DNA from 4 places in the Stenotrophomonas sp. 1L-E-5-B-C3 genome. Region 1 is predicted to be linked to each of the others. Evidence: predicted binding sites of a transcription regulator. Region 1 holds the regulator's gene; each other region holds the start of a gene.
What was found. Region 1 encodes FliA, which starts transcription of late flagellar genes. Its sites were predicted from a motif close to TAAAGTTTNNCNNNCNNNGGCCGATAA; they were not measured.
Positions count from the first base shown of each region.

Region 2: the regulator FliA is predicted to act here: its motif matches at 3,786-3,812, upstream of AC0Z6F_RS15115 (GGDEF domain-containing protein).
Region 3: the regulator FliA is predicted to act here: its motif matches at 2,989-3,015, upstream of AC0Z6F_RS09300 (flagellin).
Region 4: the regulator FliA is predicted to act here: its motif matches at 4,986-5,012, upstream of AC0Z6F_RS07010 (GGDEF domain-containing protein).

Region 1 is NZ_JBXAWS010000026.1:13,974-21,802, reverse strand. Features, by position in the region: gene flhA (flagellar biosynthesis protein FlhA) at 1-751, shown strand, start outside; gene flhF (flagellar biosynthesis GTPase FlhF) at 897-2,525, shown strand; gene AC0Z6F_RS21160 (MinD/ParA family ATP-binding protein) at 2,512-3,399, shown strand; gene AC0Z6F_RS21155 (RNA polymerase sigma factor FliA) at 3,396-4,139, shown strand; gene cheY (chemotaxis response regulator CheY) at 4,197-4,589, shown strand; gene AC0Z6F_RS21145 (protein phosphatase CheZ) at 4,589-5,194, shown strand; gene AC0Z6F_RS21140 (chemotaxis protein CheA) at 5,197-7,029, shown strand; gene AC0Z6F_RS21135 (flagellar motor protein) at 7,177-7,829, shown strand, end outside.
Region 2 is NZ_JBXAWS010000012.1:3,131-10,959, reverse strand. Features, by position in the region: gene AC0Z6F_RS15130 (ATP-binding protein) at 1-1,049, shown strand, start outside; gene AC0Z6F_RS15125 (sulfite exporter TauE/SafE family protein) at 1,183-1,962, opposite strand; gene AC0Z6F_RS15120 (YchJ family protein) at 2,066-2,458, shown strand; gene AC0Z6F_RS15115 (GGDEF domain-containing protein) at 2,462-3,742, opposite strand; gene egtB (ergothioneine biosynthesis protein EgtB) at 3,893-5,164, shown strand; gene egtD (L-histidine N(alpha)-methyltransferase) at 5,161-6,135, shown strand; gene AC0Z6F_RS15100 (lytic murein transglycosylase) at 6,220-7,488, shown strand; gene AC0Z6F_RS15095 (D-hexose-6-phosphate mutarotase) at 7,529-7,829, shown strand, end outside.
Region 3 is NZ_JBXAWS010000005.1:290,259-298,087, reverse strand. Features, by position in the region: gene AC0Z6F_RS09310 (flagellin) at 1-318, opposite strand, end outside; gene AC0Z6F_RS09305 (flagellin) at 405-1,604, opposite strand; gene AC0Z6F_RS09300 (flagellin) at 1,677-2,894, opposite strand; gene flgL (flagellar hook-associated protein FlgL) at 3,312-4,514, opposite strand; gene flgK (flagellar hook-associated protein FlgK) at 4,511-6,391, opposite strand; gene flgJ (flagellar assembly peptidoglycan hydrolase FlgJ) at 6,400-7,599, opposite strand; gene AC0Z6F_RS09280 (flagellar basal body P-ring protein FlgI) at 7,601-7,829, opposite strand, start outside.
Region 4 is NZ_JBXAWS010000004.1:118,150-125,978, forward strand. Features, by position in the region: gene gpmA (2,3-diphosphoglycerate-dependent phosphoglycerate mutase) at 1-404, opposite strand, end outside; gene nfi (deoxyribonuclease V) at 499-1,182, shown strand; gene AC0Z6F_RS07000 (cation diffusion facilitator family transporter) at 1,307-2,287, opposite strand; gene AC0Z6F_RS07005 (TonB-dependent siderophore receptor) at 2,507-4,756, opposite strand; gene AC0Z6F_RS07010 (GGDEF domain-containing protein) at 5,045-6,460, shown strand; gene AC0Z6F_RS07015 (MFS transporter) at 6,485-7,669, opposite strand; gene AC0Z6F_RS07020 (winged helix-turn-helix transcriptional regulator) at 7,747-7,829, shown strand, end outside.

The sequences.
Region 1 (7,829 bases):
GGGCAGCGCGCTCGGTGCGCTGGAAGGCATCGCCGGCAAGGACCCCGCCTTCGGCCTGGACGCGACCTGGATCCAGCCGCACCAGCGTGCGCAGGCCGAGACGCTCGGCTACACCGTGGTCGATCCGGCCACCGTGGTCGCCACCCACCTCTCGCACCTCATCCGCGAACACGCGCCGGAACTGCTCGGCCACGAAGAAGTGCAGCACCTGCTGGCCAACCTGGCCAAGAGCGCACCCAAGCTCGTCGAAGATCTGACGCCGAAGGCACTGCCGCTGTCGGCGGTGGTACGCGTGCTGCAGAACCTGCTGATCGAGCGCATTCCGATCCGCCAGTTGCGCAAGATCGCTGAATCACTGGTCGAACACGCGCCCAACAGCCAGGACCCGGCCGTGCTGACTGCCGCCGTGCGCACTGCACTGGGTCGTTTCATCGTGCAGGAGATCGCCGGAATGTCGGCGGAGCTGCCGGTGTTCACGCTCAACCCACAATTGGAACGTGTCTTGCAGGAGTCCACGCAGGGCAACGGCGCCGCGCTGGAACCCGGACTCGCTGAGCGACTGCACCAGAGCCTGGCCGAATGTGTCAGCAAGCAGGAAGCGCGCAACGAGCCCGCGGTCGTGCTGGTACCCGGCCCGGTGCGCGCCGCGCTGGCCCGCCTGGTCCGCCACAGCGTTCCGTCGCTGTCGGTCCTGGCCTACAGCGAGGTGCCGGAGGACAAGCGCCTGAAGCTGGTCGGAACGATCAGCTGACGCCGCCCTCCGATGCGCCAGAAAACAGACACCACTTTCGAACCAACGCAACAGACAGATACCAAGGGGAACCCGCACCGTGCAGACCACCGACCACCCGAGTTCTCCGACCGCCACCCCGCCGTCTTCGTCCCGTGACCACAGCATGAAAATCAAACGATTCGTCGCCGCCGACATGCGCTCGGCCATGAACCTGGTGCGCAAGGAACATGGTCCTGACGCCGTGATCCTGTCCAACCGCCGGATCGAGGAAGGCATCGAGATCGTCGCCGCCGCCAACTACGACGAGAGCGCCGTGCAGCGTGCACTGGAAGCCTCGCGTCGTGACATCGCCCCGCCGCCGGCACCGAAGCCGCGCAACGCTGCCGATGCGGTGATCGCTGCTGTGACCCGTCGCCGCAGTGCCACCCCGGCACCAGAGCCGGTGGCTGCGACCACCTCGGCCGTTGCCGCGCTGGCCCGCGCTGCCGTCGGTGCCACCGGCCGCACCCTGGACAGCGCCGACGAGATCGTGCCGACCCGCGGCAGCACCGGCTTCGCCGCAACCCTGGCGCGCGCTGCCGTCAACGAACCGGCGCGTGCGGAACAGGCCTTCGGCCCGTTCGCGGATGCCGTCGCCGACGCTGCCGCCACACCCGCCGCGATCGCGAAGGCCAACCGTGCCCGCTTCCAGATCGATCCGCCGCATGCCGAGCACCAGCAAGGCCCGGCCCCGGCCGTGCAGCCGCCGCCGCTGCCGGCCAGCGTTGTGGCCGACGCGCAGTCGCAGACCTTCGCCGACGAACCGTCGCTGGCGGACGCAACCATCGACACCGCCCCGGAACCGACCCTTGCACCGGCCCCGGTGCTGACCGTGGTCGCCCAGGACGATGCCGAGATCCGACAGCTGCGCCAGGAAGTGGCCGGCATGCGCCATGTGATCGAGCGCGAAATGAACCGCTTCACCGACGAGCGCCTGCGCGGCTGCCCGGTGCGCGCCACTGCGCTGGACCTGATGGACGAGTACGGCTTCGACGCCGGCCTAGCCCGCGACGTGGCCATGCAGATCCCGCTGGAGACCGAGGCCCACCGCGGCCGCGGCCTGATGCTGGGGCTGATCTCGCGCAAGCTGCCGATCGCCCCGGTCGATCCGCTGGAGGAAGGCGGCGTAATCGCCCTGGTCGGCCCGACCGGCGCCGGCAAGACCACCACCATCGCAAAGCTGGCCTCGCGTTTCGCCGAGAAGCACGCGCCGCGTGACGTGGCCCTGGTCACCACCGATACCACCCGCATCGGTGCGCGTGAGCAGCTGTACGGCTACGGCCGCCAGCTCGGCATCGCGGTGCACGAGGCCAACAGCGGCACCGACCTGGACCAGCTGCTGGAACGCTTGAAGGACTACAAGCTGGTGCTGATCGACACCGCCGGCCTGGGCCCGCGCGACCGCGCCCTGGCCGCCCAGCTGCAGTGGCTGCGTGCCGCCCGCCAGGTCCGCACCCTGCTGGTGCTGCCGGCCAACACCAGCTTCGGCGACATGGACGAGGTGGTCCGCCGCTTCGGCGCGGCCAACCTGCAGGGCCTGGTGCTGAGCAAGCTGGACGAGACCGGCCGCTTCGGCAACGCCCTGTCGGTGGCCGTGGACCACGCCCTGCCGATCACCTGGGTGACCGACGGCCAGGACGTTCCGGAGGACCTGCACCGGGCCAGTGCAGCCAATCTCGTACTTCGCCTTGAAGATTTGCGCCGCGCGGCCGATATGCCCTGCAACCCGGAGTTGAACCATGCCGTCGCGTGAGTACGCCAAGCTGACCAAGACCTTCCCGCTGTCGGCCACCCGCAGCGAGCCGCTCGGCCCTGTGCGCACCATTGCGGTCACTGGCGGCAAGGGCGGCGTGGGCAAGACGAATGTGTCCGCCAACCTGGCCGTGGCGCTGGCCGGCATGGGCAAGCGCACGCTGCTGCTGGACGCCGATCTCGGCCTGGCCAACATCGACGTGATCCTGGGGCTGAACCCCACCTTTACCCTGGCCGATCTGGTCGCCGGCCGCTGCTCGCTGGATGACGTCATCGTCGAAGGCCCGAACGGCGTGCTGGTGGTCCCGGCCGCGTCCGGCCGCCGCCACATGGCCGAGCTGGCCCCGGCCGAGCACGTCGGCCTGGTCAACGTGTTCTCCGAGCTGGAACGCGAGCTGGACATCATGGTGGTGGACACCGCCGCCGGCATCAACGATGGCGTACTGACCTTCTGCCAGGCCGCACAGGACACCGTGGTGGTGGTCTGTGACGAGCCGGCCTCGATCACCGACGCCTACGCACTGATCAAGGTGCTGTCGCGCGAACGTGGCGTGGACCGCATCCAGGTGGTGGCCAACATGGTGCGCGACCCCAACGAAGGCCGAGTGCTGTACGAGAAGCTGACCCGTGTCTGCGAGAAGTTCCTCGCCGATGTCTCGCTGAACTACCTGGGCTGCGTGCCGCAGGACGATTGGCTGCGCCTGTCGGTGCAGCGCCAGCAGCCGGTGGTGAAGGCCTATCCGTCCAGCCCGGCCGCGCTGGCCATCACCGAGATCGCGCGCCGTACCGCGCGCTGGCAGGCGCCGACCGAACCGCGTGGCGGCGTCGAGTTCTTCCTCGAACGCATCCTCAAGCAGCGTGGGGTGACGGCATGAAAGGCGCAGCCCAGTACAGGGAAGTGCAGCGCTCGGCGGCGAACGAAGTCATCGCCCAGCACTCGGACCTGGTGCGGCGCATCGCCCACCACCTGGCCGCGCGCCTGCCGGCCAGCGTCGAGGTCGATGACCTGATCCAGGCCGGCATGATGGGCCTGATCGAAGCCTCGCGCAGCTACGACGCCGACCAGGGCGCCTCGTTCGAGACCTATGCGTCGATCCGCATCCGCGGCTCGATGATCGACGAGATCCGCCGTGGCGACTGGGTGCCCCGCTCCGTCCACCGCCGCGCTCGTGATGCCGCCGCCACCATCCGCCGCCTGGAGCAGAGCAGCGGCCGCGCCGCCAGCGCCACCGAAGTTGCCGCGGCGATGGAGATGCCGCTGCCCGAGTACCTGCGGCTGATGGAAGACGCCGCACGTGGCCAGGTGCTGAGCCTGGAGTCGCGCATCGAAGACCAGGGCGAGCTGGACACCGTCACCCAGGGCGGGCCGACCCCACAGCAGGTGCTGGAACGCGGCGAGTTCGGCCGCGAGCTGGGCAAGGCCATCGGCCACCTGCCCGAGCGCGAGCAGCTGGTGCTGTCGCTCTACTACGAGCAGGAGCTGAACCTGAAGGAGATCGGCGCGGTGCTTGGCGTGAGTGAATCGCGGGTCTGCCAGATCCACGGCCAGGCGGTGCTGCGCCTGCGTGGCCGACTGAAGATTTTCGAGGCGGCGGACGCCGGCCTCGAAGAATGAACATGCCCGAGGCGGCTGCCCCCGGCCGCCCGGACTGAACAACAAAGGAACTCTGCTTTGAACAAGAACATGCGCATCCTGATCGTCGACGACTTCTCGACCATGCGTCGGATCGTCAAGAACCTGCTGGGCGATCTGGGCTTCACCAATACCGCCGAAGCCGAGGACGGGCATGCCGCGCTGTCGCTGCTGCAGAGCCAGCCGTTCGATTTCGTGGTCACCGACTGGAACATGCCGGTGATGACCGGCATCGAACTGCTCAAGGCGATCCGCGCCGATGCCAAGCTGAAGACACTGCCGGTACTGATGGTCACCGCCGAAGCCAAGCGCGAGCAGATCATCGAAGCCGCCCAGAGCGGGGTGAACGGCTACATCATCAAGCCGTTCACTGCGCAGACCCTGGAAGAGAAGCTCGGCAAGATCTTCGAACGCCTGGCGGCCAGCGCCTGATGGATACCACGGTCGACAGGAACGCCCTCGCCTTGCGCCTGCAGGAAGCCCTGGACGCATTGGAGTCCGGTGACGAAGCCGCCTGGCGGCAGCGCATCGACGGGCTGGTCGCGCTGCGCACGCAGCCGATGATGAGCGGCCTATCGCGGCTGGCCCGCGAGCTGGGACAGGCGCTGGGTGAACTGCCGACCGTGCCCGATGAAGCCGGCGAACTGGACGACGCCTGTGCGCGCCTGGACCACGTGGTGGCGATGACCGAACAGGCCACCCACCGCACCCTGGACCTGGCCGAGGAATGCCGCAGCCTGACCGAGCAGCTGCGCGCCGAAGGCCTGCAGCCGGGCCAGGACGCGCAGCTCGAGCGCATCCGCCACAACCTGACCGAGATCGCCCTGACCCAGAGCTACCAGGACCTGACCGGGCAGATCATCCGTCGCGTGGTCGGCATCGTACGCCGCGTGCACGAAGGCTTCGGCGCACTCGGCCTGCCGCCGGAACAGCATCGCTCCGACCCGGAACTGGCCGGGCCGGCACTGAAGGGACTGGACCGCCACGCGGTCTCGCAGAACGACGCCGACGACCTGTTGTCGGACCTGGGGCTGTAAGCATGAGCGCGGTATCCGACGACATCACTGCCGATTTCATCATCGAGGCGCAGGAAATCCTGGATCGCCTGGGCGAACAGCTGGTGTCGCTGGAGCAGGCACCCCAGGACGGCGAACAGCTCAATGCGGTGTTCCGCGGCTACCACACGCTGAAGGGTGGCGCCGGCTTCCTCGGCGTGACAGCCATGGTTGAACTGTGCCATGCCGCCGAAGAAGCCCTCGGCGCCGCGCGCGCCGGCCAGGCGGTGCTGCAGGCCCACCATTTCGATGCCGCCCAGCAATCGCTGGATTACCTGCAGTCGATGCTGGATGCGGTGTCCTCGGGTACCGAACCGGGCTACGCGCCCCCCGAGCTGATCGCGCAGTTCGATGTACACGGTGGCGCCACCGCCACGCCGGCGGCCGCCGCTGCGCCCACCACCGGTGGCAGTGACCTGATCACCGACGATGAGTTCGAGGCCCTGCTCGACCAGCTGCATGGCGGCAACGCCCCGACCGCAGTCGCGGCCGCGAAGAAGGCCGACGACGGCCTGATCAGCGAGGACGAATTCGAAGCCCTGCTCGACCAGCTTCACGGTGGCGCCGCACCCGGCACCAAACCGGTCGCCGCAGTGCCGGCGGCAGCAGCGACGCCCGCGCCGCGTCCGGCCGCACCCGCTCCGGCGGCCAAGCCGCCCGCCAAGCCACTGGCCGAAGCCGAGCACACCGTGCGCGTGGATACCAAGCGCCTGGATGCGATCGTCAACCTGATCGGCGAACTGGTGCTGTCACGCAATCGCTTGAAGACCCTGCGTGCGCGCCTGCGCGACGAAGAGCTGGACCGCGCCGTGTCCACGCTGGACATCGCTACCGCACGCCTGCAGTCGGCGGTGATGCGCACCCGCATGCAGCCGGTGGGCAAGGTGTTCTCGCGCTTCCCCAAGGTCGCCCGCGACGTTGCCCGCTCGCTGAAGAAGGAAGTGGACCTTGAGCTGATTGGCGCCGAGACCGAGCTCGACCGCAACCTGGTCGAAGCCCTGGCCGACCCGCTGGTACATCTGGTCCGCAACGCCATCGACCATGGCGTGGAAACGCCCGAGCTGCGTGAAGCCCAGGGCAAGCCGCGGATGGGCCACGTGCGGCTGTCGGCACAGCAGGAAGGCGACTACGTCAGCATCGAGGTGCAGGACGATGGCGCCGGCATCGATCCTGAAAAACTACGCGCGAAGGCACGCGAGAAGGGCCTGATCGACCCGGAAGCCGCGGCCCGCCTGAGCAGCGAGGAATGCCTGCATCTGGTGTTCCTGCCCGGCTTCTCGACCAAGCAGCAGGTCACGGATATCTCCGGCCGGGGTGTCGGCATGGACGTGGTGCAGTCACGCATCCGCGAACTGAGCGGCCAGATCCAGATCCAGTCGGAACTCGGCCGCGGCAGCCGCTTCCTGATCCGCGTACCGCTGACCCTGGCGATCCTGCCGACCCTGCTGGTGCAGGCCGGCGAAGACGTCTACGCCTTGCCGCTGGCACGTGTGATGGAAGTGCTGCACGCCCCGCGCACCTCGCTGGGCTGGTTCGACGGACGTGCCGTGCTCGACCGTCGCTCGCACACCCTGGCGCTGGTCGATCTTCGCCAATGGCTGGATGTGACCCCGGCCGCCTCGCCGCTGCTGACCATCGTTGTGCTGCAGGCCGGTGAAGCCCGGTTCGGCCTGGTCGTGGACCAGGTGCGAGGGCGCGAGGAAGTGGTCATCAAGCCATTGCCCAAGGCACTGCGTGGCCTGGCCGGTTATGCCGGTGCAACCTTGATCGGCGATGGTCGCATGGCCCTGATCCTGGACGTGGACGGACTGCGCTGAACCCCGCCGGGCATGGCCCGGCGCTACCGGAAGCGGCCGCCCAGGGTAGCGCCGGGCCATGCCCGGTGACCCGAAGAACTGTGACTACCGTCTGTACACGACTTCCCGGTGTCTCAAGTCCCATTCACACAAGCCGATACCGGACCCATGGATAGACTCAGCCTCATTGGACTCTTTCTCGCCCTGGCCTCGCTGGTCGGCGGCAGCATCCTCAAGGGCGCCGGCCTGGCGTCGCTGTGGTCGCCTGCCGCGTTCGTGATCGTCATCGTCGGTACCGTCGCCGCGATCCTGCTGCACACCTCGCCGGCGGTGTTCAAGCACGCCTTCAAGATCGTGCGCTGGGTCGTGCGTCCGCCGCACAGCGACCGCCGCGAACTGATCCAGCAGATCGTCGAATGGAGCAACATCGCACGCCGCCAGGGCCTGCTGGGCCTGGAAGCACAGGTGGAAGCACAGCAGGACCCATTCCTGCGCAAGGGCCTGCAGCTGCTGGTGGACGGCGTCGAGCCCGAATCAATCCGGCACATGCTGGAAATCGAACTGGGCAGCCAGGAGCATCAGGACCAGGCCGGCGCCAAGGTCTTCGAGGCGATGGGCATCTACGCGCCCACGCTGGGCATCATCGGTGCCGTGCTCGGCCTGATCGCGGTGATGAAGAACCTCGCCGACCCAAGCAAGCTCGGCCATGGCATCGCCGCCGCGTTCACCGCCACCATCTACGGCATCGCCTCGGCCAACCTGCTGTTCCTGCCGATCGCCGCCAAGCTCAAGAGTGTGATCTCGCACAATACCCGCGACCG
Region 2 (7,829 bases), on a different contig from region 1:
GCCCGCTCAGCCTGGAAACGCTGGAAGCGCACATGCGCCAGGTCAGCAACGCACTGAACGAGCAGCTGTCGTCTTCGCAGCAGGACCTCAACCGCATCGAGAACCAGCTGATCGGCTGCTTCCGCCGCTTCATCCAGCAGTGGCCGGAGGAATCGGGCGACTTCACCGTGTCGGTGGCCTCGGCCGAAGACTTCCTGGCCCGCCTCGAACGCCTGGAGCGTGATGGCCTGCCGCAGCACGAAGAGCGCTTCTTCGACCTGCTGCAGAACCAGAGCAAGAACAACCTGCTGGCGCTGCAGCGTCACAGTGCCGAGGCCCGCAAGTCGATCGGCCAGCGCCTGGACGAAGTGAACGCGAGCCTGGAACAGGTGCCGTTCAACCGCGGCACGCTGCTGACCATCGAACTGAACGACCGCCGCCTGCCGGAAGTCGGCGAGTTCCACCTGCAGCTGCGCGAGGTGCTGTCGCAGCAGCAGACCGAGCAGCGTGAGCTGGCCGAATCGCAGTTCAGCGTGCTGCGCCAGCTGGTCAACCGCCTGGGCTCACAGGAAGGCGAGGACAAGCGCTGGCGCGAGCTGGTGTTGGACGTGCGCATGCACGTGGAGTTCATCGGCGTCGAGCTGGATGCGGAGACGCGCCAGCAGGTCGAGATCTACCGCAGCGGCGCCGGCAAGTCCGGTGGCCAGCGGCAGAAGCTGGCCACTACCTGCCTGGCGGCGGCCCTGCGCTACCAGCTCGGCGGCGCCGACAGCCAGCTGCCCAGCTACGCCGCAGTCGTGCTCGACGAAGCCTTCGACAAGGCCGACAACGAGTTCACCGCACTGGCGATGAACATCTTCGACAACTTCGGCTTCCAGATGGTGGTGGCCACCCCGCTGAAGTCGGTGATGACGCTGGAACCGTTCATCGGTGGTGCCTGCTTCGTCGAAATCAGCGGCCGCCACGACTCCGGTGTGCTGCTGATCGAGTACGACGAAGAAGGCAAGCGCCTGAAGCTGCCCGAGCGCAGCCGCCAGCAGGCCAACGAACCGGAAGAAGCCGAGGCCTGATCGCCTCGGTCTGCGGTAGCGCCGGGCCATGCCCGGCGGTGTTCCCTGTAGAGCCGAGCCATGCTCGGCTGCTGTTCTCGACCGGAAACAACGCGCCAACCAAGGTTGGCACCTACCGGGTCATAGCGTGGCTTCACGCTCCGCGCAACGTATCCCACGCCATCCGCGCGATCAGCACCACCACCAGCCCCACGAACAGCTTGCGGATGAACGGCGTACCGCCCTTCAGCGCCAACCGCGTGCCCACCACCGATCCAATGATGTTGGCCGCCGCCATCGGCAGCGCGAACAGCCACAGGATGTTGCCGGTCGGCACGAAGAACGAGATCGCCGCCACATTGGTCGCCAGGTTCACCACCTTTGACGCGGCCGATGCGCGCAGGAAATCCAGGCCGAAGAAGCGCACGAACAGGAAGATCAGGAAGCTGCCCGTACCTGGCCCGAAGAAGCCATCGTAGAAGCCGATCGCCGCACCAATGGCCAGTGCGATGGCCAGCTCGCGGCGGCCGATCTCCTGCGGCCGGTGCAGTGCACCGAAATCCTTCTTCCATAGCGTGTAAGCCAGCATCGCGATCAGCAGCACCAGTACCAGCGGGCGCACCGCATCCTTGGGCAGCAGGCTCACCGCGGTGGCCCCGGCGAAGGAGAAGATGAAGGCCGTGCCAGCCGCGAACAGCACCGGCTTCCACGGGAAGCGCACATTGCGTGCATAGCGCCAGGCCGCTGCACCCGTGCCGAACATCGAGCTGAACTTGTTGGTACCGAACAGCATCGCCGGCGTCTGCTGCGGCAGCACCGTGAACAGGCCGGGCAGCTGCACCAGGCCACCGCCACCGACGGCGGCATCCACAAGGCCGGCGATGAAGGCGATCACCACCAGCCACCACAACTCAGGGGGAACCAGTTCCAGCACGGCGATCAATCAAGGTGGGGGGCGCGACAGCATACGCCTGTCCTGCATCAGCTGACCCGTGCCGCGCGTGGATCAATCCGTGCAACCCGGCGACAATGCCGGCATGAGCCGAAAACCCGCCGATCCCTGTCCCTGCGGCCTGCCCGCCGACTACGCCGCCTGCTGCGGCCGTTTCCATGCTGGCGACGCGGCGCCTGATGCCGAGCGCCTGATGCGTTCGCGTTACAGCGCCTACGTGCGCGGTTTGGCCGACTACCTGCGCCAGACCTGGCACCCGGACACGCGTCCGGCCGAGCTGACGCTGGACGATGCGCCGGGCCAGCGCACGCATTGGCTGGGCCTGACCGTGCACGAGCACACCATTACCGGTGCCGACAGCGCCGACGTCCGCTTCACCGCGCGCTACCGCATCGGCGGCGGCAGCGCGGTGAAGATGACCGAACACAGCCGCTTCCAGCGCATCGAAGGCCGCTGGTACTACCTCGACGCGGTCTGAGCCTCAGCCGCCACGCATGGCCAGCACGCGCTGGCCGGCCTGCGCATGCACCTGGTTGCGGCCCCCGTCCTTGGCCGCGTACAGCGCCTGGTCGGCGGCCTTGACCACCGCCGTCGGCCGCTGGTCCACACGACTGTCGGCCAGGCCGATGCTCACCGTCACCTGCACGACCTGGCCGCTGCCACCGCGTCCGCGTTGCTGTCGACCGGCCTCGTCGTCGCGGCTGCGGGTGCTGCGGTCGCGCAGCTGCATGCGGGTGTCCTCGATACTCTGCCGCAGGGCTTCGACCGCATCGACGCAGGCCGCCGCCGGACGGTCCAGGAACACCACCGCGAATTCCTCGCCGCCATAGCGGAATGCCCGACCACCGTCGCCGACCTTCGCAAGCCGCGAGGCCACCAGTCGCAGCACGTCATCGCCGGTGTCGTGGCCATGGGTATCGTTGAATGACTTGAAGTGGTCCACGTCCACCATCGCGATGCTGTAGGTGCCGCGTGCCCGCTGCAGGGTCTCGTTGAACGCGCGGCGCCCCGGCAGGCCGGTCAGCTCATCGCGGAAGGCCATGTGGAAGGACTCCTGCAGCATCGCACCCAGCACCAGCAGCAGGGCGGCGCAGCTCAGCGCCGGCAGCAGCACCGGCTGCAGGAACACCCGTGGCAGCATCCACCACAGGCACAGCAGCGCCAGCAGCATTGCCGTGTGCAACGGGCGCGGGTGCCGCCAGGCCTGCCAGCCCAGCGCGGCGGTCGCCAGCAGGAACAGCAGCGCCGGTAGCTGCGCCAGCGCGTTCCAGTCGGCCGGGATCCACGCCCAGTGACGGTTCGACAGCAGATCGTGCATGCCGCGCGGCTGCTGCGTGGCCAGCAGCAGGAAGATCAGCAGCGCCACGCTGCATACCACGCCGCGCAGCAGCAGGTCCTGGCGTCGGCGCCCGCGCTCCGGCCACAACGACAGGCCGGTGAACAGCAATGGCAGCCACGCCGAGATGGCATGGAAGCGCAGCGGTGTCAGCGCGCCGACATGGCCGCTGCGCAGGAAGCCGCCGACATCCTGGTGCAGCAGCGCGAACATGACCGCCACCACCAGCAGCAGGCAGAGCGAACGTATCTGGTGGTAGAGCAGGGCCAGCCCCGCGCCGAGGCAGGCCAGCAGCCAGGGCAGGATGCGCTGCGCCGGGCTGGCCACGTCTGCGGTATCCAATGCGGTGCACAGCACCACGGCAACCAGCATGGCGGGCAGCACGAACAGGTAATGCGCAGGCTGGCGGAGCGGATGCAGGGGCAAGCAGGAATTCCAGCGCGGTGACGACGCGGCCGCAGCATTGCCGTTAGCGGCGTTCGTGGCGGCTTCTTGAATGCGGCAGGCTCATCCATGTGAACGAAGTGACGCCGAACCATGACGTCGCACTCACCGTCCAGCGCCGATGCTGCCCACATGGACAGCGTACCCGCCGCCGTCGCTGCCCCGCAGCACGATCTCGCCCGCCAGTTCGCCCATGTACGGACGCGCAGCCTGCAGCTGGCCGCGCCGCTCAGTGCCGAGGACGCCATGCTGCAGAGCATGGCTGACGCCAGCCCGAGCAAATGGCACCTGGCCCACACCACCTGGTTCTTCGAACGCTTCGTGCTGGCGGGTTTCGGCACCGCGCCAGCGCATGACCCGGCCTGGGACTACCTGTTCAACAGCTACTACAAGAGCATCGGCCCGGCGCATGCGCGGCCACAGCGCGGGTTGCTGTCGCGGCCCTCGCTGCAGCAGGTGCGCGACTACCGCAAGCAGGTCGATGCGCAGGTGCAATCGCGGTTGGCGGCGGGCGATCTCGATGAACAGGCACTGCAGCATCTGCAGCTGGGCCTGCAGCACGAGCAGCAGCACCAGGAACTGCTGCTCACCGACATCAAGCATGCGTTCTGGTGCAATCCGCTGCAGCCGCCATATCGCGAAGACCTGCAACCCGTCGCAGGCAACGCCAGCGCTCAGGGCTGGATCGAATCACCCGAGCGCATCGTCACCGTCGGCGCCGCGGCATGGCCGCAGCAGGCCGCGTTCGCCTATGACAACGAATCGCCAGCGCACCGCGTGGTGCTCCCCGCGCACGCACTGGCCGAGCGTCCCGTCAGCAATGCCGAGTACCACGCCTTCATCGAGGCCGGTGGTTACCGGGAGCCGCGCTGGTGGCTCAGCGAAGGCTGGGCGCTGCGCGAAGCCGAGGGCTGGCAGCACCCGCTGTACTGGGATGACGACCTGCAGCGCGAGTACACCCTCGGCGGTTGGCGTGCGCTGGATCCGCACGCGCCGGTCTGCCATCTCAGCTACTACGAGGCTGACGCCTGCGCCCGCTGGGCCGGTGCACGCCTGCCCAGCGAGTTCGAATGGGAAGCGGCTGCGACGTCGCAACCGGTCAGCGGCCACTTCGCCGAGGATGACCACCTGCACCCGTTGGCGGGGCAGGGCAGTGGACTGCGCCAGCTGTTCGGCGATGTCTGGGAATGGACCCAATCGGCCTACGGCGCTTATCCCGGTTTCCGCCCGTTCGCCGGCAACCTGGGTGAGTACAACGGCAAGTTCATGTGCGGGCAGTGGGTGCTGCGCGGCGGCAGCTGCGCCACGCCGCGCGGACATGTGCGCGCCAGCTACCGAAACTTCTTCATGCCGCCGGCGCGCTGGCAGTTCTCCGGGCTGCGCCTGGCCAGGGACCTCACATGAGCACCGTGCATGACGCGCTGCAGGCATTGACCGATCTCACCCCCGGGCGGCAGCAGATCCTCTCCGACGTAGTGGCCGGACTCTCACGTACGCCGCGCCAGCTGCCGTCCAAGTACTTCTACGATGCGCGTGGCTCGCGCCTGTTCGAGCAGATCACGCAGACCCCCGAGTATTACCCCACGCGCACCGAGCTGGCCCTGCTGAAGCGTGTGCTGCCGGACGTCGCCCGAACCGTCGGCCCACGCCTGCATGTGGTGGAGCTGGGCAGCGGCAGCGGACGCAAGACCGCGCTGCTGCTGGCCGCACTTCACGACCCGGTGGCCTATACGCCGATTGAAATCTCGCGGGCCGCGCTGCTGTCCAGCATCGATCATCTGGCGCCGGCGTTGCCGGAGGTGGAGATGCTGCCGGTCTGTGCCGACTTCACCCGCCCCGTCGCCGTTCCCATGCCCGAGCGCGAACCCGCGCGACGGCTGCTGTTCTTCCCCGGTTCCACGCTGGGCAACTTTGAAGGCGAAGACGCGGTCGCACTGCTGCGGGCGATGCGCCAGACGATGGGCCGCGACGGCCTGGCCCTGGTCGGCATCGATCTGCACAAGGACCCGGCTCTGATCGAAGCGGCCTACAACGACGCGCAGGGCGTCACCGCCGCGTTCACTCTCAACCTGCTGGCCCGGCTCAATCGCGAGATCGGCAGCGACTTCGACCTCGACGGCTTCCACCACCGTGCCTGCTACAGCACCGCGCGGTTGCGCATCGAAACCGATCTGGTCAGCCGCTGGGCGCAGGATGTGCATCTGGACGGCCGCACCTTCCACTTCGCCGCCGACGAACCGATCCGTGTGGAGTACAGCCACAAGTACACCGACGACAGCTTCGAGGCGCTGCTGCAGCAGGCGGGCCTGCAGGCCACGCAGCGCTGGAATGCCGACAGTCCCGCCTACGGCCTGCGCCTGCTGCGTGCCATCTAGGGTGGCCGGCCAGCCGGTACCCCTTCAGGTTCTGCAGCACCGCTACCCCTAAGATGGCCGTGCAACGGCAACACGGAGGACGCCATGCCCATTCTGACCACCCTCGGCCTGGCGGCCGCTCTCGCCTCACCCCCCGCGCTGCCTGCAGCACCGGATGCCAGCGTCGATCCGGCCTTCAGCCGTTGCCTGGTGGGCCTGCAGGCCACGGCCGCCAGCCAGGGCATCAGTGCCGAACGCTTCAACGAAATCACCGCCGGCCTCACCCCGGACCCCAGCGTGCTTGGCCTGCTCGATGCGCAGCCGGAATTCACCACGCCGATCTGGGATTACCTGGCCGCGCTGGTCGATCGTCAGCGGGTCGATGATGGTCGCGCGATGCTGCAGCAGCATCGTGACCTGCTCGATCGCGTGTCCGCACAGTACGGCGTCGATCCGACCACCATCGTCGCGGTCTGGGGCGTGGAGAGCGACTATGGCCGCGTGTTCGGCAAGCGCCCGCTGCTGCAGTCCCTGGCCACGCTGTCCTGCGCCGGCCGTCGCCAGGCCTTCTTCCGTGGCGAACTGCTGGCCCTGCTCAAACTGATCGACCGGGGTGACCTGCAGGCGCAGGGGCTGACTGGTTCCTGGGCGGGCGCGTTCGGCCATACCCAGTTCATGCCCAGCACCTATGCACGCATTGCCGTGGACGGTGATGGCGATGGCCGCCGCGATCTGGTCGGCAGCATTCCCGATGCACTGGCGTCCACCGCCAACTACCTCAAGCGTGCCGGCTGGCGCAGTGGCGAGCCATGGGGCATGGAGGTCCGTATCCCGGCCGGCTTCAATGCCGGCCTGGCCGGCCGTACCCAACGCCGCGCGCTGGCCGACTGGCGCGCACAGGGCGTGACCGCGCTGGATGGCAGCGCGCTGGCACCGGCCAACCTCCCGGCCGACGCGCGCGCCGCGCTGCTGCTGCCGGCAGGGATCAAGGGTCCGGCGCTGCTGGTGTTCCGCAACTATGATGCGATCTACAGCTACAACGCCGCTGAAAGCTATGCGCTGGCGATCGCCACCCTGGCCGACCAGCTGCGCGGCGGCGCCGGATTGGTCACCGCCTGGCCGACCGACGACCCCGGCATCGGCCGCGATGAGCGCCGCCAGCTGCAGACCCTGCTGCTGGCCCGCGGCCACGATATCGGCAGCGCCGATGGCATGATCGGTACCGCCACGCGTCGCGCGATCCAGTCCGAGCAGCAGCGCCTCGGCTGGGCCAATGCCGATGGGCGTGCCGGCCAACGCATCCTGCGCGCGCTGCAGGAAGAGGCGGCCGCCATCGCACCCGCTGGGCAGAAGGCCTTGCCGACGGCACGCTGACCACGACATCATCGCCGCGGTCTTCAAGGAGCGTCATCGCATGCAGTCGAATCCGGACATCAGCACCGGCCTGTATCACGGGCTGGAGGCCTGGGAGGTGCGAACCGCCAATGCCACGGCGGTCATCAGCGTGTTTGGTGGTCAGCTGCTGTCGTTCATTCCGGAAGGGCAGCACGACCTGTTGTGGCTGTCGCCCACGCGCGCCGAACTGCCCACGCCGATCCGTGGCGGGGTGCCGGTGTGCTGGCCGTGGTTCGGCCGCCAGGGCCAGGACGCTGATGTTCCCGCACACGGGTTGGTGCGTACCGCGCGCTGGGAGCTGCTGCAGGCCCTCCAGGGCG
Region 3 (7,829 bases), on a different contig from region 1:
GGCCGAGTTGGTGGCGTTGGACGCCTGCACCGACAGCTCGCGGACGCGCTGCAGGTTGTTGCCGATTTCGGTCAGCGAGCCTTCGGCGACCTGGGCCAGCGAGATGCCGTCGTTGGCATTGCGGATGGCCACGTCGGTACCGCGGATCTGGGTGCCGAAGCGCTCGGAGATGGCCAGGCCGGCCGCATCGTCCTTGGCGCTGTTGATGCGCGAACCGGAGGACAGGCGCTGGATGGTGGTGGCCAGCGAGCTGCCGCTGGTGCTCAGGTTGCGCTGAGCATTCAGCGACATGGTGTTGGTGTTGATGACTTGTGCCATGGTGCTTTTCCTTTGGCGAAGGTGGAACGTAGTTCAGGAACCGGGCGGCAGCTCAGCCACCGCCCGGTGGTCGATCAAGGAGCGGATCAGCGCAGCAGGCTGAGCACGCCCTGCGGCACCTGGTTGGCCTGGGCCAGCATGGCCGTACCGGCCTGCTGCAGGATCTGGGTGCGGGTCAGCTCAGCGGTTTCCTTGGCGAAATCGGTGTCCTTGATGCGGCTGCGCGAAGCCGACAGGTTCTCCGACGAGGTCTGCAGGTTGGCAACCACCGAGGTGAAGCGGTTCTGGACCGCACCGAGGTCGGCGCGGGTGCTGTTGATCGCACCCAGGGCCTTGTCGACCACTTCCATTGCCTGCTGTGCACCCTTCACGGTGGACACGTCGATCTTGTCGGCGAAGTTCTTGGCCGGTGCCGTTGCCGGGGCAACCACGTCATCGGTATAGGTTGCGCCCGTGGCAGCCACAGTGATGCCCTTGTAAGCGCCGTCCTTGTCGACGCTGTCCTTGACCGAGGTCAGATCAACGCCGGTACCTGCCGAATTGACTTCGGCGTAGACGCCGGTTTCACCGATCTTGGCATTGATGTGAGCAGACAGTGCCTTGGCGGCCGCCTTCTGGGTGTCCGCGGCCACGCCGGTGCTGGCAACCTTCAGGTCATCGAACTTCACCGCATTGCCCTTGCTGTCGGTGATGGTGATGCCGGTGATGTTCGCGGCGTCGGCCGGAGCAGCCGGAATCGTGACGGCGAGCTTGCCGCTGGAGAACTGCGCACCACCCAGGGCATTGGTCTTGGCATCGATGGTCTTGTCGATGGCAATTGCCTGGCCAGCGTTGGCACCGACCTGGAACAGCTGGCTGGAGAACGAGCCGTCCAGCAGCTTGGTGCCGTTGAAGTCCGACTGCTTGGCGACGCGGTCGATTTCCGAAACCAGCTGGGTCACTTCGGCCTGCAGTGCCTTGCGGTCACTGGCCGAGTTGGTGGCGTTGGAGGCCTGCACCGACAGCTCGCGGACGCGCTGCAGGTTGTTGCCGATTTCGGTCAGCGAACCTTCGGCGACCTGGGCCAGCGAGATGCCGTCGTTGGCATTGCGGATGGCGACGTCGGTACCACGGATCTGGGTGCCGAAGCGCTCGGAGATCGCCAGGCCAGCGGCGTCATCCTTGGCGCTGTTGATGCGCGAACCGGAGGACAGGCGCTGGATGGTGGTGGCCAGCGAGCTGCCGCTGGTGCTCAGGTTACGCTGAGCATTCAACGACATCGTATTGGTGTTGATGACTTGTGCCATGAGGAGAGGTCCTTGAGCGGTTGCACGTGAGTTGGGTTAGACGCCCCCGACGTGCCCCGGGGGCGGCTCATGTCAGCGCTGCAACAGGCTGAGCACGTTCTGCGGTACCTGGTTGGCCTGGGCCAGCATGGCCGTACCGGCCTGCTGCAGGATCTGGGTGCGGGTCAGTTCGGCGGTTTCCTTGGCGAAGTCGGTATCGCGGATGCGGCTGCGCGAGGCCGACAGGTTCTCCGAGGAGGTCTGCAGGTTGGCCACCACCGAGGTGAAGCGGTTCTGGATCGCACCGAGGTCGGCGCGGACGCTGTTGACCGACTCCAGGGCCTTGTCGACGATCGACAGCGCCTTCTGCGCGCCTTCGGCGGTGGTGACGTTCAGGTCCTTGACGAAGCTGGCCGAGGTGCCGGTGAGCGTGCCGCCATTGGTGCTGGTCTCGGTCAGGCCGAGGCCGGCGATGGTCGCGGCGGTGGCGCCGGTCGGCGGGGTCGCGGCGCTGACGCCGAGGGTGAAGGTCTGGCCGTCCTTGACCGAAGCCAGGCTGATCACGCCGGCATTGACCGAGGCCATGACGCCGGTTTCGCCCAGCTTGTTGTTGATCGCAGCGGAGGTGGCCGAGGTGATCGACTCGCCCGCCTTCACGGTGAAGTCGTTGACGGTGATCGTGGTGGCGGTGCCGCCCGGCGGGGTTACCGAGATCTGCAGGCCGGAGTAGGTGGTGTCGGCGGTGGCCTTGTCGGTCGCCAGCGCGGTGCCGGTGTAGCCGTTGGCGAAGGAGGCGGCGCCCAGCGAATCGGCCTTGGCGTTGACCACGCTGTTGATGGCGATGGCCTGGCCGGCGTTGGCACCCACCTGGAACAGTTGGCTGGTGAAGGAGCCGTCCAGCAGCTTGGTGCCGTTGAAGTCGGCCTGCTTGGCGACGCGGTCCACTTCCGAGACCAGCTGGGTCACTTCGGCCTGCAGGGCCTTGCGGTCGCTGGCCGAGTTGGTGGCGTTGGAGGACTGCACGGCCAGTTCGCGGATGCGCTGCAGGTTGTTGCCGACTTCGCTCAGCGAGCCTTCGGCGACCTGGGCCAGCGAGATGCCGTCGTTGGCGTTGCGGATGGCTACGTCCAGACCACGGATCTGGGTGGTGAAGCGCTCGCTGATGGCCAGGCCGGCCGCGTCGTCCTTCGCGCTGTTGATGCGCAGGCCGGACGAGAGGCGCTGGATGGTGGTAGCGAGCGAGCTGCCGCTGGTGCTCAGGTTGCGCTGAGCGTTGAGCGACATCGTATTGGTGTTGATTACCTGTGCCATGGGGTCGTCTCCTCTTATATGGAACCCGTTGGTGAATGAAACGAAGCGCCGCCTGTTTTTTTGTGTGGCTGTGTGCTTCGCTGTTGCCAAATGAATAACGGCGCTTTGTCAACAACCTTTAGCCGTGAATTCCGTTGAGGCCGGATTTCGTTGCCGGAGGCCGTTTTTCCGGGCTTTTCGAGCCCCGGAGGAGGCGGTTGGGCATGCCCAGCCAGCGCTGATGAAGGTATCGGCGGGGCAGCGGCGGGCTTGATGGGTAATCACGGAAAATCCGCCGGGCATGGCCGGGCGCTACCAGAGCCAGCCATTCGGTAGCGCCGGGCCATGCCCGGCGAGCGCAGCGGGCGATGGCCGCAGAAACGAAAAAGGCCGCGATGCAGGGCATCGCGGCCTTTCAGGGGTGACGCAGGAGATGCGTCAGCGGATCTTGTTGAACAACGACATCGACTGCATCTGCGAGAAGATCGTCTGCGCAGCCTGCAGTGCCGTGCTCTGCAACTGGTACTGGCTCAGCGCATCGGCATAATCCAGGTCGCGCATCTGCGACAGCGTGGTCTTCAGGGTTACGCCGTTGGCTTCACGCATGTCGGCGGCATTGTCCAGCGCCTTCAGCTGTGCGCCGCCGGCTGCACGTGAGTCGATCATCCGTTCCGACGCGCGTGCCACGTCGCGCAGCGCATTCTGCAGCTCGTTCTGCTGTGCGCTCATCTTCGCCGTGGTGCCGGTATCGGCATCCAGCGCGGCGATCAGTTTGTCCATGGTGTTGAAGATGTCGCGGCTGGTCGCAGGCTTCACATTGAAGCTGTCGCCCGCAGCGGGGGCACCGGTGATCTGCAGGCGCACCCCGTTTACTTCGAGATTGTCACCGGCCTTGTAGGTGCCGGTACCGGTCACGTTGCCGGCGCCATCGAGCACTTCGTACTGGTTGGCTGCGGTGAAGCGGACGCTGAAACTCTGGCCGTTCCAGCTGTCGCTGCCGTCGCGGGTGATGTTGGTCAGCACGCCATTGCCGGTATTGCCCGCCGCGGCACCGCCGTCGACGAAGCCATCACCGGTTGGGATGCGCATGAAGATCTCGCTGCCGGGCAGGGAATCACGCACATAGGTATCCGGGCCGACTTCGACCTGGCGCTGGGTCTGGTCACCACGGTAGACCACCTTGCCATTGATCTTGGCGAACGGCGGGTCACCGTCGTTGGTGCCGCCGAACACGTAGCGGCCGGTGCCGTCGTCGGCGTTGGCCAGCGACAGCAGGCCGTCGCGGATCTGGTTCAGTTCGGTGATCAGCGTCTTTTTGTCGGCCGCGCTCAAGGCGGGGTTGCTGGCCTGGATGGTCAGGTCGTTGACCCGACCCATCAGATCGTTGACCTGTGCCAGGGTGTTTTCCTGCACGCCCAGGCGGTTCTGCACGTTGCCGGCATTGAGCTTCATCCGGTCCAGTGCGGCCAGGCTGCGGTCCAGGCCAACGGCAGCACCGGCGCCGACCGGATCGTCCTTGGCGCTGACGATCTTGCTGCCGGTGGCGATCTGCTGCTCCAGGTGGCTGAGCTTGGCCTGCTTGGCCATCATCAGCGACACGGACTGGTTGAACATCATGCTGGTGGAGATGCGGCTGCTCATCGGCGGACGGCTCCCAGGATTGTCTGGAACATGCTGTCGGCGGTGGAGATCAGCTGCGAGGCGGCCTGGTAGGCCTGCTGCAGGCGCAACATGTCGGCCGCTTCTTCATCCAGATTGACGCCGGATACCTCGTCGCGGGCCTCCTGCGCCTTGTCATTGATCACCAGCTGGGCATCCAGCGAGTACTCGGCCGAACGGGCCGCGGCACCGACCTGGGTGGTCAGGCCACCCAGCGCGCCGTTCAGCGTCACCGTGCCGGCGTTGAACGCCTTGGCGCTCTCCACCTTGGCCAGCTTGGAGGCATTGCTGTTGTCGGAGGAGCCGGCCGGGGTCGGGGTGATGTTGAAGGTGTCGCCGACCTTGGGCGCACCGTCCAGTACGAAGCTCCAGCCGTTGGCGCTGATGGTCTGGCCAGGGGTGTAGGTCTGTGGCGGGCCGCCATCGATGGTGTAGGTGGTGGCCGAGGTGAACACGATCGCCGCCGGATTGCGCAGGTTGGCGTTGTTCGAATCGGTGACGGTGACGCCGCTCAGCTTGCCGGTGCCGGTGTTGGCGGTGGCTGCGGCGCCCTTGACTGCCGCAGCGGCAGCAATGCGCGACGGATCGGTGATCGCGATCTCCATGCTGCCGGCCACGCCGGCGGTCGGCTGCAGCAGGAAGCGGTCATTGGCAGCCGGAGTGCCGCCGACAACCATTTTGACGCCGTTGATCACCAGCGGATCCGCGGCCGTGCCGGTGCCGGTCAGCGGAACATTGGCGCCGGTGTCGGCACGGCTGGCCTTCCAGTTGCTGCCATCGAACTGCAGCACCACGTTCTGCGCGTCCAGCTTGCCCAGGTCGCCATAGGTGGCGGTGAGGCTGGCGGTGCCGGTGTTGGCATTGTTGGCGGTGACGCGCGGATTGCCGATGTTGAAGAAGTCGCCGCCCAGCTTGCCGTACAGGTCCACGCCCTGGTGGTGGGCCTGGTTGAAGCTCTCGGCCAGGCCCACGGCCAGCTTGCCCAGTTCGGCCTGGGCCGGGGTCAGCACGGTGTCGCGGAACTCCAGCAGGCCGCCGATCTGGCCACCGACCGCCTTCGGGTCGAGCCGGATCGTATTGCCCTGGGTTTCAAGCGCCAGCTGCAGGCGTTCCGGCTGGTACGGGTCGGCCACGGTAGTGACCTTGGTCGCCGTGGTGCCCACCACCAGCGCGTTGCCGCCGGCGGTGTAGACATTCATGATGCCGCCGTCCTGGATCACCGCCGTGCCGCCGGTGTAACCAATCAGCTGGGTGATCAGCTGGTCGCGGCGGTCGAGCAGGTCGGGGGCGGCGTTGGCGATGTTGGTGCCGATGGCACCATTGATCTGTGCGATCTCCTGCGCCAGGCGATTGACCTCGGTGGCACCGGCCAGCAGGCCGTTGTTGACCTCGCCGTTGAGATTGTTCAGGTGCGTGTTGAGCTGCACGAAACGGTTCGCCAGGGCCTTGCCGCCATCAAGCATGTTCTGGCGGTCGGCGGTGCCGGCGGCATTGGAGGACAGGCCGCTGACCGAGTCGAAGAAGTTCGACCACACACCGGAGACGTTGGTGGCCGGATCGGAGAACAGCGCATTGACCCGGTCGGCCATGCCCGAGAGCTGCTTCAGGCGCGCCAGTTCGCCGCTGCTGTCGAGCAGGCGCGAGATCGCCAGCTGGTCGGCCGTGCGGCGGATGTCGGTGATGCGGGTACCGTTGCCGACCGTGCCGTAACCGTAGTTCTGCGGATCGGCGGTGGCGAAGTTGACCTTCTGCCGGCTGTAGCCAGGCGTGTTGAGGTTGGCCACGTTGTGGCTGGTGGTCGCCAACGCACGCTGGAAGGCGAGCAGGGCACCGGTACCGGTGGAAAGTACGCTGGACATGGGGTTCCTCAACGACGAGTGATACCCAGCGCCGCGGTTGCGGTGCTGGCGAAGGTCTGGCCAAGGCGGCTGCCTGCATCGGCCACGGCGCTTACGGCGCGCTCGATGGTCGGGCCGCCGGCAATCGCGGCGATCTTGGCCGCGTAACGCGGATCGGTGGCATAGCCGGCGCGCTGCAGGCCACGGGCGAAGCCCTGCACGTCAGTACCGGCCTGCAGGGCCTGCTGGTAGCGCGGGCTGGTCTTCAACAGGCGCACGTAGTCGGCGAAGCTTTCGGCCGGCGAGCTGTAGGCGCGGAAGCTGGCGGTCTCGTTGCGGCGCACGCCATCGACATATTCGTGGGTGCCGGCCACGGCGCGCTGGCCGTTCCAGCCGTTGGCCTTGATGCCGAACAGGTTGTGCGAGGTGCTGCCGTCGGCGTGCTTGATGTGGCGCTTGCCCCAGCCGGTTTCCAGTGCGGCCTGGGCCACCAGGGCGCGGGCATCCACGCCCAGTTCCTTGGCCGCGCTCTGCGCGTGCTGCCAGATGCTGGCGACGAAGCCTTCCGGGGTGTGCTCGCCTAGCTGAGCCACGGCGGTACGGGTGGCCATCGCGTCAGCCGGGTTGATCGCCGTACCGCGATTGCTCGCCGTTGCGGACCACTGGTCGCTGCTGGCCGCCCAGTCATCGCCCTGCAGGCTGCCGATGTACGGATCGTCGGTGCCCAGCGAGCGGTGCATGCTGCTGCTTTCACGGCCAGCGATCAGGTCCAGCGCCTGTTCCATCGGCGCAACCGCGGCCTGGGCGCCATGTTGGGCACCGGCAGCCATCTGCAGCAGCAGGCGCACGGCCTGGCCGCCGTCTTCCAGTGGCAGTGACGGTGCTGGCTTGGCCGGCGCGTTGAGCTGGTAGGCGCGGCTGGCCTTGGCCGGGTCCACGCGGGTATCCAGTGGCGGACCTTCGGCGGCCTGCCCGGACAGCTGGCGGCTGATCATGCCCGACAGGCCCAGGCCCTTGCCGCGGGTCATCGCCTCGGCAATCTTCTGGTCGTACATGTCGCGGAACATCTTGTTTTCGCCGGGGAACAGCGAATCGCCAAAACTGGCGTCACGCATGCTCTTGACCAGCATCTGCGCGAACTGGCCTTCCAGCTGGCGCGCGACCTTGTCGATCTTGGCCGGATCGTTCTGTTGCGCCGGGTGCAGATCGAATGCGGGAGTGATGCGCATATCAGATCACCTCGAGCTCGGCACTCAGTGCGCCGGCCTGCTTCAGGGCTTCCAGGATCGCGATGAGATCGCCTGGTGCTGCGCCGACCGCGTTCACCGCGTGCACGATCTCGTCCAGGGTGGTGCCGCCGCTGAACTTGAACATGCGGCTGCCGTCGTTGGTGGCGGTGATGGTCGACTGCGGGCTGGCCACGGTGCGGCCGCCGGACAGCGCATTGGGCTGGCTGACG
Region 4 (7,829 bases), on a different contig from region 1:
TGGATCGGGTGGCCCGGATCTTCCAGGTCCATGGCCGGCGGCGGGATGTCGTACGAACGACGCCACACCTTGACCTGGTCCTCGCCATGCTTGGCAGCGGTCTCGGCCTTGTCCAGGCCCTGCAGGCCGCCGTAATGGCGTTCGTTGAGGCGCCAGGACTTGTTCACCGGCAGCCAGTCCTGCTCCAGCTCGGCCAGCGCACCCTGCAGGGTGTGGATGGCGCGCTTCAGCACGGAGGTGTGGGCGACGTCGAACTGCAGGCCTTCCTCGCGCATCAGGCGACCGGCGGCAGCCGCTTCCCGGCGCCCCTGCTCGGTCAGGTCGACATCGACCCAGCCGGTGAAGCGGTTGTCCAGGTTCCACTGGCTCTGGCCATGGCGCAACAGTACGAGTTTACGGGTCACTGCAGGGTCTCCAACGCGAGGAAAGGCAGGCCGCCATTGTAGCCCCGGGCGCCGCTCACCGCGCCGTGGCCCCACACATGCGATGCTGCAACCAATGAATACGGTGATCGACCCCGGACGCTGGGAAGGCAGCGTCGCCGCGGCCCGCGAGCAGCAGATCCAGCTGGCCGGTCGCGTGGAACGCCAGGACCGGCTGCCACGCACGGTGCGCTGGCTGGCCGGGCTGGATGTCGGCTTCGAGGATGACGGCGCCACCACCCGTGCCGCTGCGGTACTTCTGGATGCGAAGACGCTGCTGCCTGTAACGCAGGAAATCGCGCGCATCCCTACTGTGATGCCCTACATCCCCGGCCTGCTCAGCTTCCGCGAGTTGCCGGCGCTGCTGGCCGCATTGGCGCTGCTGCCGCGCGCACCGGACCTGGTGTTCGTCGACGGCCACGGCATCAGCCATCCGCGGCGGCTCGGCATCGCCGCGCACCTGGGCGTGGTCACCGATCTGCCAAGCATCGGCGTGGCCAAATCGAAACTGGTCGGCCGCTTCGTCGAGCCGGGTGCCGAGGCCGGTTCGCATACACCGCTGCTGGACGGTGACGAGCAGCTCGGCTGGGTGCTGCGCAGTAAGGTGAAATGCAAGCCGCTGTTCGTGGCCGGTGGCCATCGGGTCAGCGCCGATACTGCGCTGCACTGGGTGCAGCGCACGTTGCGCGGATATCGGCTGCCGGAGCCGACCCGGCTGGCGGATCGGCTGGCCTCGCGGCGGGGTAGAGTCGACTGTTAGTCGACTGCTCTTCGGCAAGGTCGCGAAAATGCCCGCGCTGCGCGCGATAGTCGACTAACAATCGACTCTACCAGGCCGGCTTCACCCGGGCGGTTTGACCCGATCGATGCCCTTGCATCTTTAATCAGCGATGCACGTGGCCGCGGTGGCCCTGCGCGTCCTCGCCGTGGTCATGGCCTTCATGGCCCTCGTGCTCACCGCCCTTGGCCGGCGCCGGCTCGCCACAGGCTTCACCGCAATGATCCGCCTCGATCTGCAGCGTCACGTGCTCGATACCGAAGTCATCGTGCAGGCGGCCACCCAGCTCTCGACGCAGTGAATCAGCGTCGGTGCCATCACGCATCACGATGTGCGCGGTCAGCGCCGGGGTGCTGGAGGCCAGCGCCCACACATGCAGGTCATGCACGTCCATTACCGCAGCGTGGCCGGACAGGCTGTCGCGCACCTTGGCCACGTCCATGCCCTTGGGCACGCCTTCCAGCAGCACGTTGATCGCCTCGCGCATCAGCACATAGGTGCGCGGCAGTACCCACAGGCCGATCAGCACTGCCAGGATCGGGTCGATCGGCTTCCAGCCGGTCCACTTGATCAACAGCGCGCCAGCAATCACGGCCACCGAGCCGAGCATGTCTGCCCACACTTCCAGGTAGGCACCCTTCACGTTGAGGCTCTCGCCGCTGCCGGCCTGCAGCAGGCGCATCGAGATCAGATTGATGACCAGGCCCGCCGCGGCAATCACCAGCATGCCCGACGAGGCAATCTCCTGCGGCTCGCGGAAACGCCCAATGGCCTCCCACAGGATGTAGCCGGCGACCACGAACAGCATCGCGCCATTGATCATCGCGCCCAGCGCTTCCAGGCGCGCATAGCCGTAGGTGCGGCGCGCATCCGGTGGGCGCCGGCTCAGCCGCACCGCGACCAGCGCGATCATCAGCGCCAGCGCATCGGTGGCCATGTGCGCGGCGTCGGACAGCAGCGCCAGGCTGTTGGTCCAGAACGCGCCCACCACCTCGACAACGAGGAAGGTGGAGGTCAGGCCGAGCGCCCACCACAAGGGTTTCTCGTGGCGGATCTCGGATGGCAGGTGATCGTGGTCGTGGCCCATGGCAACAGCTCCTTTGCGATGGGAGGCAGGCTACGCCGGAGGGCGTTGGGAAACTATCACGGTGTTTATAACATTGCAGGCCACCGATACCTTCGCCGGGCATGGCCCGGCGCTACCGGGGGTTCGGATCGCTGGACGATGCCGCCGGGCATGATCCGGCGCTACCCGGTAGCGCCAGATCATGCCTGGCAAGCACAGCGGACCGACGTCCGCCTGCGGTCAGAACCCGAAGCGCAGGCTGGCCCAATAGGCGCGACCCGGCTCGTTGTAGGTGGCCGCGCCGGCATCGCTGCTGTTGGCCTCGCGGAACAGGCGCTTGTCGGCCAGGTTGTTGACGCCGAAACCGAAGCTGACCGTCTCGGTCACCTTGTAGCGCGCGCTCACGCCCCAGATGTTGTACGCACCACGGTCCTGCAGCGCGATCGACGGATCGCAGGTGCCGGTGCAGCGCGGATCATTGTTGATGTTGGTGGTGGCCGGCTTCTGCTTGCCGTAGAAGGTGCCGGTCAGCAGCAGCGACAACTTGTCGGTGGCCTGCCAGTCCAGCATCGTGTTGACGGTGTACTTCGGAATCACCGACAGCGGCTGGCCGGTGCTCTTGTTCTCGTTCTCCACCATGTAGGTGAAGTTGTTGCTCCACTTCAGGCGGTTGCCCTGCTCGCCCAGCAGCGGAATCACTAGGTTGCCTTCAAGCCCCTGCACGATCGCCTTGGGTGCATTCTCCCAGCGGAAGATGCGGCCCTTGGTGTCGGCAGTCAGCCCGATCTGGTTGTAGCCGGCTTGGATCTTGTCCTTGTAGTCGTTGTGGAAGTACGTCAAGGACGCCTGCCAGCCGCTCTGCGGTGCCCACTCGACGCCCAGTTCCTTGTTCAGGCTGGTTTCCGCCTTCAGGTCCGCATTGCCCCGCATGTAGCAGCCGGCACCCAGGCTCGGCAGTGCGTTCGGGCAGCCATTGCCACGGGTGTAGTACAGATAGTCCGGATTCGACTGGTACAGGTTCGGCGCCTTGAATGCACGGGCGATACCGCCCTTCACCACCCAGTCGCTGTTGATGCGGAACTGCGCATTGAGGCTGGGGCTGGTGTTGTTGCCGAACTGGCTGTGGTGGTCGAAGCGCAGGCCCGGAGTGATGATCCAACGCTCGCCCAAGTAGATGTTGTCTTCCACGAATACGGCGGTGGTCTGCGCATCGGCCTTGCCGCGCGCACGGTCGGCCGACAGCCCCGGGAAGCCGCCGCCACTGCTGCTGGACTGGCTCATCGAATACGGGTCGGTCAGGCGGCTGTCGAGGTATTCAAAGCCCAGCGTCCAGATGTTCTCGGCACCGCCCAGGGTGGTCGGGAAGCTCACTTCGCCATCCAGCTGGTAGTTGCGCAGGCGCGAGGTCGACCAGTCGGTGCCGTTGAAGCTGCCTTCCGGACCACCGGCCAGGCCTTCGTTGATGCGCGAGTTGTTCACCGCCTCCACTGCAGCCGTTACCCGCGAGGTCACGTCACCCCAGCGGCCGCGATGGGTGATCGCGCCGGTGGTGCGGTACATGCGGTTGGTCTCGGCCCGCTGCTCGGCCAACGCCCCCAGATCGATCGGTGTCGAGGTACCGGTGGTGCTGACCGCGCGGTCGCCAGCATAGATGTTGCCCTGGCGACTGGTGCCTGCTTCGAATTCAACCACCTGGTTGGCGGTCACGTCCCAGCGCAGCAGCGCGTTGACATCGCGGTTCTTGACGCCCTCGCGACCGGCCGGCGGCACCGCGTTCGGATTCGTCGCGAAGTCACGGTTGAGCGCCAGCGAATCGGCGTCGGTCTTGTTGAGATTGCCGTACAGGCGGAACGACAAGGTGTCGGTCATCGGCCCACTCAACTGCACGCCGACGCGCTCGCTGCCACCTTCGGCGCTGTGCTCGGGCACCAGGCCATACAGATCGACCGCACCGGTCAGATCGCCGGTCGGGCGCTTGGTGATGATGTTGACCACGCCGCCGGAAGCACCGGAGCCATAGCGCGCCGCTGCCGGTCCGCGCAGCACTTCGATGCGCTCGATCATTTCCGCCGGCACCCAGTTGGTGTCACCACGCGTATTGCGCTCGCCACTACGGCCCATGCGCACCGCATCGCGTGCACCGATGCGCTTGCCATCGACCAGGATCAGGGTGTTTTCCGGGCCCATGCCACGCAGGTCGATCTGGCGGTTGTTGCCATACTGGCCCGACGCACTGTTGCCGGTCAGGTTGACGCCGGGCATGGTCCGCAGCAGCTCTGCGATGTCGTTGGCCGGGGGGCGCCTGGCGATGTCCTCGGCGGTGATGGTCGAGGTGCCCAGCGCCTGGCGTGCGATCTGCGAGGCGGTGACATGCACCGTGTCGATATCGGTGGCGTCGGCTTCAGCGTGGGCGGTCAGGGCGCTGCCGGCCAGCAGGGCGGCAACGGCAAGCGCCAGCGGGCGCGGCGAAATGACAACGGCTCGGGACATGATCTGGACCTTCTGGCAGGGCTACGGGGCCTCTGGCAAAGGGCTTGAGGCAACGACGAGGGGAGGCGGAGCAGTCCTGCAGCAGGCACCTGCAGCCCGTTCCGTGCGCGCATTCTCCCATCAATGCGATTGATTCTCAAATGCGTTCACTCATTGCCGCAGCGGCGCCGATGTGCTTTGCGCACCGTGCAACCCTGCACCGCGCGTAAACTGGCTGGCTAACCCGCCATCAACCGTATGCCGCCGCGGCCGATACCCGTGGTTTGCCGTACGCAGTCAGAGATCGACGTGGAACCACCCCAATTGGACGATGCCAGCCAGCCGCTGGCCGAGGCCTGGCAGCAGTGTCTGCTGCAGGCCGGCCCTGCCGCCACCGCGCTGCTCAAGGCCGCTGCCACCGATGCCCCACCCGCGCTGGCCCAGCGCTTTTACGAAGTGCTGCTGCAGGACACCCGTGCGCGCCGTTTCCTGTCCCACGACCAGGTCAAGCAGCGCCTGCAGCCGGCCATGCAGCGCTGGCTGGCGCAGCTGCTGACCACCGATGCCAGCGGCATCGCCAACACAGTGGCCTCGCAACGGATCATCGGCGACGTGCACGCCCGCGTCGGCATTCCGGTCGACCTGGTCACCCGTGGCGCGCGCGTGCTCAAGCACGAACTGTTCGTGCGCCTGCGTGACGATGCACCGGACAGCGACACCGCATTCGCCGCCATCGACTGCCTCAGCGCGATCATGGATATCGCCATGGAAGGCATGACCCTGGCCTACACCCATGCGCGCGAGCGCTCCACCCGTGCCGACGCCGCCTACCGGCTGTTCTCGCTGGTACAGAACGTCGGTACCGAACGCGAGCGCCAGCGCGCACTGCTGCTGGACTGGGAAAACGCCCTGCTCTACGCATTGGCCGGTCACGTGCAGGCCAGCGACAACGCCAGCCTGGCTACCTCGGAGTTCGGCCTGTGGTTCACTCACAAGGGCATCCCCAGCTTCGGCGAAAGCAGCGAAACGCAGCAGGTGGGCCAGTTGATGGCCCGCATTGATGGCCACCTGCAGCGCGCGAGCGGCGATGCTCCGGCGCAGCGACTGGCGGTGCTGCCGGCCATCCGCGAGGACCTGGCCGCGATCCGTACCTTGATGACACTGCTGTTCGAGCGCATCGGCGAACTGGATGCCGGCAGCGACGCGCTGACCAACCTGCTCAACCGTCGCTTCCTGCCTACCGTGCTGCGCCGGGAGATCGAGCTGGCCACACGCAACCGCACACCGTTCTCGCTGCTGCTGCTCGACCTGGATCATTTCAAGGCGATCAACGATGGCCACGGCCACGATGCGGGTGACCGCGCCCTGCAGCACGTGGCCGGGGTGCTCGGCCAGCTCACCCGTGGCAGCGATTATCTGTTCCGCTACGGTGGCGAGGAATTCGTGGTGGTGCTGGTCGCCGCCAGCGAATCACAGGCGGCAGTGATTGCTGAAAGCCTGCGCCGGCAGATCGCAAAATCGCCGGTGCCGCTGGCCAACGGCCAGGTATTGAGCCTGACCGCCAGCATCGGTGTCGCCGGCCATGACGGTCATCCGGACTACGAGCGGCTGATGGCCCGTGCCGACGCGGCGATGTACGAGGCCAAGCGCAGCGGCCGCAACCGCGTGGTGGTGGCCAGCGATGCACTGCAGGAAGCGCCCGGGCGGCGTGCATTGCAGCGGTAGCGGCAACCCCGGGCGCGCGCGTCGCTACGTTGCGGCACGGCGCGGTACCCGCCACGCCGCCCACCACAGCAGCGCCAGCAATGCGATGCCGGCGCCCAGCAGGCATACCGCAGGCCAGCCATGGCGCGCCTGCATCCATGTGCCCGCCGCTGCGCCGGCACCGCTGCCCAGCGCATAGAACAGCATGTACAGCGCCACCATGCGTCCATGCTGTTCGCCCGGCGCGCGCAGCAGCAGGGCCTGGTTCGATACATGCAGCGCCTGCCCACCCAGATCGAGCACGACCACGCCCAGCAACAACATGCCCACCGAATGCGGCAACCCCAGCAGCGGCCACCACGCGACCAGCATCAGCAGCAGCGCGCCGAGGCTGACCGGATGCGCGAATCCACGGTCCATCCAGTGCCCTACCCGCGCTGCCAGCAGCGCACCGATCACGCCAGCCAGGCCCAGCGCACCGATGGCGGCGGTCGACCAGTGCAGCGGTGGCGCCGACAACGGCAGCGGCGCTGCCGCCCAGAACACATTGAGGCCGGCAAACAACAACAGCGCCAACGGACCGCGCTCACGCAGCGTCCGGTCATCGCGCAGCATGCCCAGCATCGACCCCATCAAGGCACGCCAGCCCGGTGGCACCACCGGTACCGGCACCGCCGGCAGACGCCGCCACAGCAGCAGCGCCAATGCGGCCATCAGCGCTGCCGACAGCAGATAGACCGCGCGCCAGCCAACGGCGGCCGCCACCACGCCGGACACTACACGCGCCAGCAGCAGGCCAATGAACACACCGCCCTGCACCAGGCCAACCACGCGCCCGCGCTGCTCAGCCGCTGCCAGCGATGCGGTGTAGGCGATCAATCCCTGGGTCAACGCGGTGCCCAGCAGGCCGGCCAGCAGCATGCCCGACAACAGCCACATGGCCGTTCGCGCGGCCGCCAACCACAGCAATGCGACCACCAGCGCCAGCAGCTGCAGGCGCAGCAGTCGCCGGCGATCGCCCCTGTCGGCCAATGGCAGCAGGCCCAGCAAGGCCAGCACGCTGCCCGCCTGGGTCGCTGCCAGTACCGCCCCGGCCAGCGCGGGGTCCAGCGCAAAGGCCTGTGCCAGGCGTTCCAGCAATGGCTGTGCGTAATAGACGTTGGCAACGCTGGCACCTGCGGCAACCGCGAGCAGGACCAGCAGGGGGCGTGGGAGGGGTGCTGCACTCATGATGTAGTTGCAATTTGAAACTTGATGCAGGCTACTGCCATTGGTTTTAAACTGCAACCACATCAGAGAGGTCCACCATGCACGCCGACAGTCCCTGCCCCGTCGCCCGCAGCGCCGATCTGCTCGGTGACCGCTGGGCGCTGCTGGTCATCCGTGATGC